DNA from 4 places in the Rhizobium binae genome. Region 1 is predicted to be linked to each of the others. Evidence: predicted binding sites of a transcription regulator. Region 1 holds the regulator's gene; each other region holds the start of a gene.

Region 1 (2,196 bases):
ACGCTGTGCGAATTCGGGCTGCGGCTTCTCTCGTGCTCTTCGCATGGATCCGAGGGTCAGGCCCCTGGGATGACAGAGGAGAGGTGGTGCCTAGACGCATAAGCCTCGCCGGCGCGATGAAGTTACGGCAGAAGCGCCGCTTCACAAGCTACGTCAGCGGTGCGTTTGGCGAGAACGCCAACCCACACTCCGTCATCCCAGGGCTTGACCCTGGGATCCACAACCAGGCACCCGGCTTCGATAATTTCCCTGCAGTTGAATGCCATCGCTCCTCCCGCAGCGCCAGCCGCATGGATCCCAGGGTCAAGCCCTGGGATGACGGAGGAGAGGTGGTGCCTGGATGACAGAGGTGAGCTGGTGCCCGCTCATACGCCGCGCCGGTGCGATGAAGGCCTGGGAAAGGCTGCACCGGCGGAACGCCAACCCCACACTCCCTCAGCCTCAGGCTTCCATCGAATAGCCGGCGCCGCGGACGGTGCGGATGACGTCCTGCATGTTGGAGAAGTTCAAGGCCTTGCGCAGGCGGCCGACATGGACGTCAACGGTGCGTTCGTCGACATAGATGTCGTGGCCCCAGACGCCGTCGAGCAGCTGCGAGCGGGAGAAGACGCGGCCCGGCGACGACATCAGGAATTCCAAGAGGCGGAATTCGGTCGGGCCGAGGCGAACTTCGCGGCTCTTGCGATGGACGCGATGGGTTTCGCGGTCGAGCTCTATATCGCCGCATTTCAGCACCGAGGACAGCACCTCCGGGCGGGCACGGCGCAGCATGGCCTTGACGCGGGCGACGAGTTCGGGGGTCGAGAACGGCTTGACGACGTAATCGTCGGCGCCGGTGGACAGCCCGCGGACCCGCTCGCTCTCCTCGCCGCGCGCCGTCAGCATGATGATCGGCAGCCGCTCGGTTTCCGGCCGCATGCGCAGGCGCCGGCAGAGCTCGATGCCGGAGACGCCGGGCAGCATCCAATCGAGGATCAGGAGATCGGGCGTGCGCTCCTGAAGCCTGATCTCGGCCTCGTCGCCGCGCAGGATGGTATCGACCTCGAAGCCTTCCGCTTCGAGATTATAGCGGAGAAGCACGCTGAGGGCCTCTTCGTCTTCAACAACTGCAACTCTCGGGATCATGCGTGTCCGTCTCCTCGCGCACGATCCTTAAACCGGGAATGATTTAAGCAAGGGATCCCGCGCAAAATCAGAAATTGGCTGCGACCGCTTTGCGCGCCCGGACGGGCGCGCACGCAATGGGCTGGTTCGGCACGGTTATTCCGTGGCGGCACCGACGGTGTTGGCGCTGTCGTCCTTCGGACGGTCGCCTTCCGGCTGGGCGCCGGTCGCCATGTAGTAGATCGTTTCGGCGATATTGGTCGCGTGGTCGCCGATGCGCTCGATGTTCTTGGCGCAGAACAGAAGATGCGTGCAGCTCGTGATGTTGCGCGGATCTTCCATCATATAGGTCAGGAGTTCGCGGAACAGCGACGTGTACATCGCGTCGATCTCGTTGTCGCGTTCGCGGATGGCATTCGCCTTGTCGGCGGCGCGCGTCGTATAGACGTCGAGCACTTCCTTGAGCTGGACAAGCGCCAGCTCGGACAGGTGCTCGAGACCGCGGGCGAGCTTGCGGGGAACGCCGGTGCTCTGCACGGCGATGACGCGCTTGGCGGTGTTCTTGCCGAGGTCGCCGACGCGTTCGAGATCGGCGGCGATGCGGATCGAACCCATGATTTCGCGCAGGTCCGAGGCCATCGGCTGGCGGCGGGCGATGGTGACGATCGCCTTGTCGCCGATCTCGCGCTCGGTGTGATCGAGGATCACATCGTCGGAAATGACCTTCTGCGCCAGCGCGGTATCACCGTTGACCAGCGCCCGGACGGATTCGGCGACCATCTGCTCGGCCAGGCCGCCCATCTCGGAAATCCGCCTGGACAGGAACTTCAGATCATCATCATAGGCAGAATAAATATGTGTCGATGCCATGGGGCTTTGTCCTCGAATAACGGGAAGGCTTCGGATAACCGCAATCAGCCGAAGCGACCCATGATGTAGTCCTGGGTGCGCGGATCGTCCGGATTGGTGAACATCTTGTCGGTGTCGTTCTCCTCGACGAGGTTGCCGAGGTGGAACATGGCGGTGCGCTGCGACACGCGCGCCGCCTGCTGCATGGAGTGGGTGACGATGACGATCGTGTAGTTCTCGCGC
Region 2 (2,196 bases), 350 kb from region 1:
ATGGCATCGGCCATCTCGCGCATCTCGCCATGTTCGAAGCCGCCGTCCTCGTCCGCTCCCATGCGCAGGCAGTCGAACACCGTGGTGATGCCCGATGTGACGATCTGCGCATCATGTGCCTGGACCGCGGCGGTCTTGTTCCAACGAATGCCGGGGCGCGGCTGATAATGGCCTTCGAGATGGTCGGTGTGCAGCTCGACGAGGCCCGGAATGATAAAGTCGCCTTCGAAATCTTCGCCGGCTACCGAATTCCCTTCGGAAATGTCGGCGATCTCGCCGTCGCGGATGAGGATCGATCCGGCGAGGACGTCATCCTCGAGAACGATGCGGGCATTCGAAAACACGGTCTCTTTGCTCATCTCGTCAGGTCTTTCAGCTTTTGGCGCCGGAAAGCGGCAGCCAGGAATGAACTTTGAACGGGGCGCCGCGCGTCTCCTCGACGAAGACGGCAAGGCTGGAAATCGACAGCGGCCGGCCGGTGAAACCGGCAAAACGCTCGGTCAGAATCGCCTTCATCACCTCGGCGCGGGTTTCGGGCACTTGCCCGCTCAGCGTCATGTGGAAGCCGAAATCCTCCATGACGTAGGGATAACCCCAGCGCTGCAGATTGGCGCGCTGGCTGTCGCTGAGCTTCTGCGGATTGCGCCTGGCGATATCGGCCTCCGACAGCGCCGCGCGAAACGGTTCGAAAGACTTTACCACCTTCGCGGCGAAATCCTGAAGAGGTTGATGAAGGGAACTGGGGACGAGCGCAAAAAAACGGCCGAGCTGGCCGAGCACGAGTTCGGGAATCTCGAAGGCCGGCGTGCGCGCGGCAAAATCCTCGGCAAAGGCCATCAGGTCCTTTTCGGTGACGGAGGCGGCAAGCGCAAACGGTGCCTTGATCGTGGCATGGAAGCCGTAGCGGCGTGGATCGGCGGTCAGTTCGAACTGCTCTGCCTGGCCGAGCTGCTCATAGGCCGGGGCAGGATAGGTCTCGCCGGTAAAGGCGTCGCGGCCGAGCCAGCGCGAGGCCGCGCCGGTCAGGGGATCATCCTTCGGCGGCGAGAAATAGAGAGCGTAGCGCAAGGCTTTTGTCCTGGGGATCATCGAAACGGGGGAGCGCAATGTGCAGTGATTTGGCGGCGAACCGCAAGCAGGCTCCCCGGCTAAAAGATTTCCGTGACAGAATGATGATGGCGGCATCGCCACCACTGCCTTGTGATCGATCAGTGAGCCCTGGGCCCATCAGCCGATGGCGCCGATGATGGTGGCGTCCCGCGGTTCGAATCCCACTGGTAGCGCATCTGGGCTGAGGATAACGGAAACGATCTGCGGCATAATGCCGTAACGAGGGACGAGCACGCTTTGAGCGCCGGTCGATTTGATGCCTTCAAGCAGCCCGTTGTCGATATTCTCCCAGCCCTCGGAATGGAGATTTCCGAACGTGCCGGTCTCGGTGAGAAAGATCACGCCGCTGCCGGCAAGCGGCCCGCGGCCGAAGGCGTGCGTCAACAGCGCCCAGATCAGGCTGAACCCCCGATAAAGGGCCACATCTCGCGACCGCCGCTCGATGCGGCTCTCTCGGGGGACCGCGTCAGGGCCGCGGCGCCTTCCCGAAGGGAAGATGCACAAGCCTCGACGCCCCGGCGTCTTCGAGGCGGTAGTCATTCGGCTGACTCTGCGTCGCTTGCATTCGGCAGCACGTTGGCGATCTAGGTGGTCAAACACGCAGGAAGCGCAGGTTGATCCTATCGCGTCCAGCCGACCCAGCTCGCCATTGTCACAAGGCTCCTCACCCTGAAACGCCAATCAGCCGTAGCGGCCGGTGATGTAGTCTTCCGTGCGCTTGACCTTCGGCGACTGGAAAATCTCAGCGGTCGGGCCGTATTCGATCAGTTCGCCGAGATACATGAAGGCGGTGTTGTCGGAGATGCGGCTTGCCTGCTGCATGTTGTGAGTGACGATCACGATCGTGAAGTCGCGTTTGAGCTGTGAGACCAGCTCTTCGACCTTGGCGGTCGAGATCGGATCGAGGGCCGACGTCGGCTCGTCGAGAAGCAGCACCTCAGGGCGCAGCGCCACACCGCGGGCGATGCAGAGACGCTGCTGCTGACCGCCGGAAAGGCCAAGCCCGCTGCCCTTCAACTTGTCCTTGACCTCATCCCAGAGGGCGGCCTGACGCAGCGCCTGCTCGACACGGTCATCCATGTCGGC
Region 3 (2,196 bases), 780 kb from region 1:
TAGGCTATCGAGCGTCACCATCTCGATCGCCGTCTGTTCGGCAGAGGGTTTCTTCAACATGTCCCAATGAATCACAAAACCCCCGGCATCGCCAGGGGTTTGTCAGCAGTCTGAAGGCGGCTTCGGCCGCCTTTTTTGTTGCGCCGTTTTCGGAGGAATGGTTTTAGAGGAGCTCTGCCCCGCCGCTGGACCAGCTGCCCGATGTCCTTTCTTCTGCGCGACGCCTTTGAGGCCGATATCCCCGCCATTACCGGGATCTATGGCGACTCCGTCCTGAACGGCGTTGCAAGCTACGAGATCACACCGCCCTCCGAGACCGAGATGGCGCAACGTTTTGCGGCGATCATCGACCAGCGATATCCCTATATCGCCGCAGTCGATGCGGATGGAGACCTGCTCGGCTACGCCTATGCCTCGGCCTTCCGCACCCGCCCGGCCTATCGCTGGATGGTCGAGGATTCGATTTACCTGGCGCCCGAAGCCCGCGGTCAAGGCATCGGCAAGGTGCTGATGAGCGAGTTGATCGACCGCTGCACTGCCCTCGGTTTTCGTCAGATGGTGGCCGTCATCGGCGGCGCAAGCCCCGCCTCGATCGCGCTTCATCTGAAGGCGGGTTTCGTGGAGGTCGGCCTGATGCAGGGCACGGGCTACAAGCATGGGCGCTGGCTGGATACGATGTTCATGCAGCGCAGCCTCGGCGAAGGCATGACGACCGATCCGGATCCATCCGTTTATCCCGGGACGCTGTCTGCACGCTGACGAGGCTTACTTATCGACGAGCTTCAAGGCCTTGTCGAATACCTTCAGCACTTGGTTCAGCTCGTGTCCGCGCTTCAGGATCATACCGTTGACGTTAATGACGGAATAGGCGCCTTGCTTGGCGGCGAGCTTCGGGTTCTTTTCGATTCGGAAGAACGGCATTTCACCGGAGCGTTTGAAGACGGAAAACACCGCCCTGTCTTTCAGGTGATCGATGGCGTAATCGCGCCATTCGCCCTCGCCGACCATGCGGCCGTAGATCCAGAGGATCGCATCGAGTTCGCGCCTATGGAAAGTCACCGGAAGCGGGTCCTTGCTTTGTCTGTACTCCCTGAGATCGACGACGACCGAGGAACTATTGTCGACGGAGCGGCTTTCGCCGTGTCGCAAATCCGGCTGATCTGTCATCAGGTCTCCAAGGCCTCCGCTTGTGACAGGAGAATGACAGTTTGCCCGAGCCGCCACAAATTGCAAGAGTGCGGCCCGTCACATTCGACTGCAGTGGACTGTGGACAGATGCGATGCTTTCTCGGCAGCGCCGCATTTCAGTCAAAACAGCGCCTCATTTGCAGGAGAATTATGCATCCCGGTTTGGCGCCAGCGCGCCAAAGGGCCCGGCGGAGCGTATCGACCTTAACCCCAGCCCCGAATACGTTCAGCCGGGCCGCCCGGACCTTCATCCGTATAGGATGAAATCTCAGATATTTTTACCCGCCAGCACCACGGTCGCGCCAAGGATCGCGGCCGGATCGCCTTCCGCGGTCGCCGACTGCAGCAGGATAGCGCAACCCTCGAGCTGCGGCCGCTGCAGCACGCTTGCCGGCAGCGTCAGATTGGTCGCCTTGCCATCCCACATGCCGACGGTTTCGACATTGGTGACGCTGTGCAGATAGGCGATCTTCTTGCCGCTGTTTTCACCCTTTTCGACGTCGATCGTCTTTTCCTTGTCGAAATAGACCATGACGACATTGGCTTTGCCCTGCCCTGCGCCGATCTTGATCTCCAATTCGTCACCACGCATCGATGCGCTGATGGGAACGGTCAGCCCGTTACCTTCGCCGCTGTAAACGTCGATCTGCCGGTTGATTCCGGTGAGATCGGAGCCGGCCAGATGACCGCGCCCGTTGACGATGGCCTGCGGCGTATAGACGTTGCTGCGGCCCATTGTCCTGGCATAGCCGTACTGGCGCTCGGTGTTTTCCTTGGAGCTCAGCGTATCGGCCCAGCCGAGATAATTCCAGTAATCGACGTGATAGGCGAGCGCAATGACATTGCCTTGGTTCACCAGCTTGCGGAACGCCGCGTCAGCGGGCGGACAGGAGGAGCAGCCCTGCGACGTGAACAACTCGACGACGCCTTTCGGCGTGCCGTCTTCGGCATGCAACGAGCCTGCGAAAACAACACCGGCGAACAGCGGGATCAAGAAACGGGGGGACA
Region 4 (2,196 bases), 1.3 Mb from region 1:
CCGGGCAGTCCGCCTGCGGCTCGAGAATGATCGTGCGGAAATTCAGCCTGGCGGCGGCAATCGCCAGCATGCGGCCGAGCTGGCCGCCGCCGACAATGCCGATCGTTCTTACGGTCATTGGTCGTCCATCGGGTATTCGGCGATGCTGGCACTCTGACGTTCGCGCCATTCGTCGAGCCGCTCGGCGATTTCTTCGTCGGAAAGCGCAAGCACTGCGGCGGCGAGAAGGGCGGCGTTGACGGCGCCCGCCTTGCCGATGGCGAGGGTTCCCACAGGAATGCCGGCCGGCATCTGGACGATGGACAGAAGACTGTCCTGGCCGGACATGGTTTTCGACTGGACCGGCACGCCGAAGACCGGCAACGGCGTCATCGATGCGGTCATGCCCGGCAGATGGGCGGCGCCGCCGGCGCCGGCGATGATGACCTTGAAACCCTCGGCGCGCGCGCCCTTGGCGAAATTCGCCATGCGGTCGGGCGTGCGGTGCGCCGAGATGATGCGCGCATCATACGGGATTTCGAGGGCTTCCAGCGTATCGGCCGCGTTCTTCATGGTTTCCCAATCGGATTGGCTGCCCATGATAATGGCGACGGGTGGTCTGTCTGTCATCGTTGCCGCTGTTCCTTTCAAGCGATACGATCAGGCGATGATATCAGGGACGATCTGATCTTCCAGCTTGGAGAGCTTGTCCTTGATAACGAGCTTCTTCTTTTTCATGCGCTGAATTCGCAAAGCGTCGCATCCGGTCTCGATCATGGCGTTGATCGCGGCGTCGAAATCCTCGTGCTCCTGACGCAGACGCGCCACCATGAGCCTGATTTCCGCCTGTTCCTGATCGGCCATATGTATTCCCCGTTATCGTCTTCGGATCTTGTCCGATCTGCCGATGATTTCCGCAAGCTCCTATCACCAAATACGGGTAACGGCTAGTTAGTCTTGATCATGAATTTGCCATCTCATCTTCATCTTTTCGCCTTCGACAAGCCTTCAAAAATATGTCACAGTCCGGCGCGTTGACACCTTGATCCCCGACGATGATGGCCGGGGAGGGTAAGAGGAAGGAAGGGTCAAATGACAGTTGAAGCTCATCTTGAATCACTCCAGAAAAAGCATGTCGCTCTCGAGGAGGAGCTGCATGCACTTAGAACAGCTCCCTCTATCTCCGATACGGAAATTGCCGAATGCAAGCGCCGCAAGCTGCGCATCAAGGACGAGATTCAGCGTCTCAAGTCATCCGTCCATTAGATCTTCCCAAGGGTCGCCGGACGATCATCTTGCGTAAGAGGTAAACCATCCATTCCGCCTAAAATTTGCAAGACCCGGTGATTTAACACCAGAATTGCGCCAGCCCGATGCTCGCGGCTGGCGCTTTTGCATCTGGCGCGGTAGATCGCGCTCGCATGATTGGGCCCGGCGGTCTGAGAGCATGTCTCGCAAAAGTGTGCAGCGGTATTGCGATAAAGACATGCGTGGAAACAAAGACCTAAAGCGTGCGAAGCGCATCTGAAAGATCGCGACACGTTTAGGGGAGGGCGATCAGGCCCAGAACTGATCCAGCCACAGATTGAGCTTGTCGAAGCCGCGGTTATTGACCGCGTAGATGCGTTTCGTTCCTTCCGACGTCACCGAGACGAGGTTGCTGTCGAGCAGCGCCTTCAGGTGTTGCGAAACAGCGGGGCGGCTGATCGGCAGGCCCTCGGCAAGCTCATTGACTGTCCGGGGCGCACGCCGCAATTCCTCCAGCAGAAACCGCCGGTTCGGATCGGCAATTGCAGAGAAGGGGTCCGTGTTCGACATGGCGGGAACGCTACGTCAAACCGGCCGCGGCGGCAAGAAAATTGTGCGTTGCAGCGTAGGAGAGCGCTGCGCGTCTTTTCAGGCGCGCTCGGGACGCTACTCCACTTCGAATTGCTGCATAATTAGTGAAGTCGATTTCAATTAAGGACACGGCAGGACCGCCCTTACCCTCCAAGGCCCTCGCGCACGATCAGCAAGGCGGCGATGAAGGCCATCGCATACATGAAGGGATAGAAAATCTCCGGCTTCATGCGGCGCACGCACCAGGCGCCGGCAAGCGTGGCAAGCGGGGCGAAAGGCAGCAACGTCGCCGAGGTCGCGAGATTCTGCGTGTCGAGCTGGCCGAGCGCGAAATAGGGGATGAGCTTGATGGCATTGAGGATCGCGAAGAAGCGCACG

What was found. Region 1 encodes PhoB, which activates phosphate uptake and scavenging genes when phosphate is short. Its sites were predicted from a motif close to TGTCATNNANCTGTCAT; they were not measured.
Region 2: a site for PhoB is predicted at 1,162-1,178, ahead of J2J99_RS00970 (DUF1045 domain-containing protein). Genes of this name have one in related genera too.
Region 3: a site for PhoB is predicted at 1,190-1,206, ahead of J2J99_RS20970 (DUF2794 domain-containing protein). Genes of this name have one in related genera too.
Region 4: a site for PhoB is predicted at 950-966, ahead of J2J99_RS18700 (YdcH family protein). Genes of this name have one in related genera too.

What each region holds. Positions count from the first base shown of each region.
Region 1 is NZ_CP071604.1:558,620-560,815, reverse strand. Features, by position in the region: gene J2J99_RS02725 (hypothetical protein) at 87-344, shown strand; gene phoB (phosphate regulon transcriptional regulator PhoB) at 442-1,125, opposite strand; gene phoU (phosphate signaling complex protein PhoU) at 1,261-1,974, opposite strand; gene pstB (phosphate ABC transporter ATP-binding protein PstB) at 2,019-2,196, opposite strand, start outside.
Region 2 is NZ_CP071604.1:213,437-215,632, forward strand. Features, by position in the region: gene J2J99_RS00965 (alpha-D-ribose 1-methylphosphonate 5-triphosphate diphosphatase) at 1-359, opposite strand, end outside; gene J2J99_RS00970 (DUF1045 domain-containing protein) at 373-1,068, opposite strand; partial or broken gene J2J99_RS00975 (PhnE/PtxC family ABC transporter permease) at 1,231-1,509, opposite strand; gene pstB (phosphate ABC transporter ATP-binding protein PstB) at 1,792-2,196, opposite strand, start outside.
Region 3 is NZ_CP071604.1:4,292,676-4,294,871, forward strand. Features, by position in the region: gene J2J99_RS20960 (IS1182 family transposase) at 1-60, opposite strand, end outside; gene J2J99_RS20965 (GNAT family N-acetyltransferase) at 202-759, shown strand; gene J2J99_RS20970 (DUF2794 domain-containing protein) at 766-1,167, opposite strand; gene J2J99_RS20975 (DUF1223 domain-containing protein) at 1,457-2,196, opposite strand, start outside.
Region 4 is NZ_CP071604.1:3,817,662-3,819,857, reverse strand. Features, by position in the region: gene J2J99_RS18715 (5-(carboxyamino)imidazole ribonucleotide synthase) at 1-118, opposite strand, end outside; gene purE (5-(carboxyamino)imidazole ribonucleotide mutase) at 115-609, opposite strand; gene J2J99_RS18705 (YdcH family protein) at 640-843, opposite strand; gene J2J99_RS18700 (YdcH family protein) at 1,072-1,245, shown strand; gene J2J99_RS18695 (ArsR/SmtB family transcription factor) at 1,537-1,797, opposite strand; gene J2J99_RS18690 (sulfite exporter TauE/SafE family protein) at 1,962-2,196, opposite strand, start outside.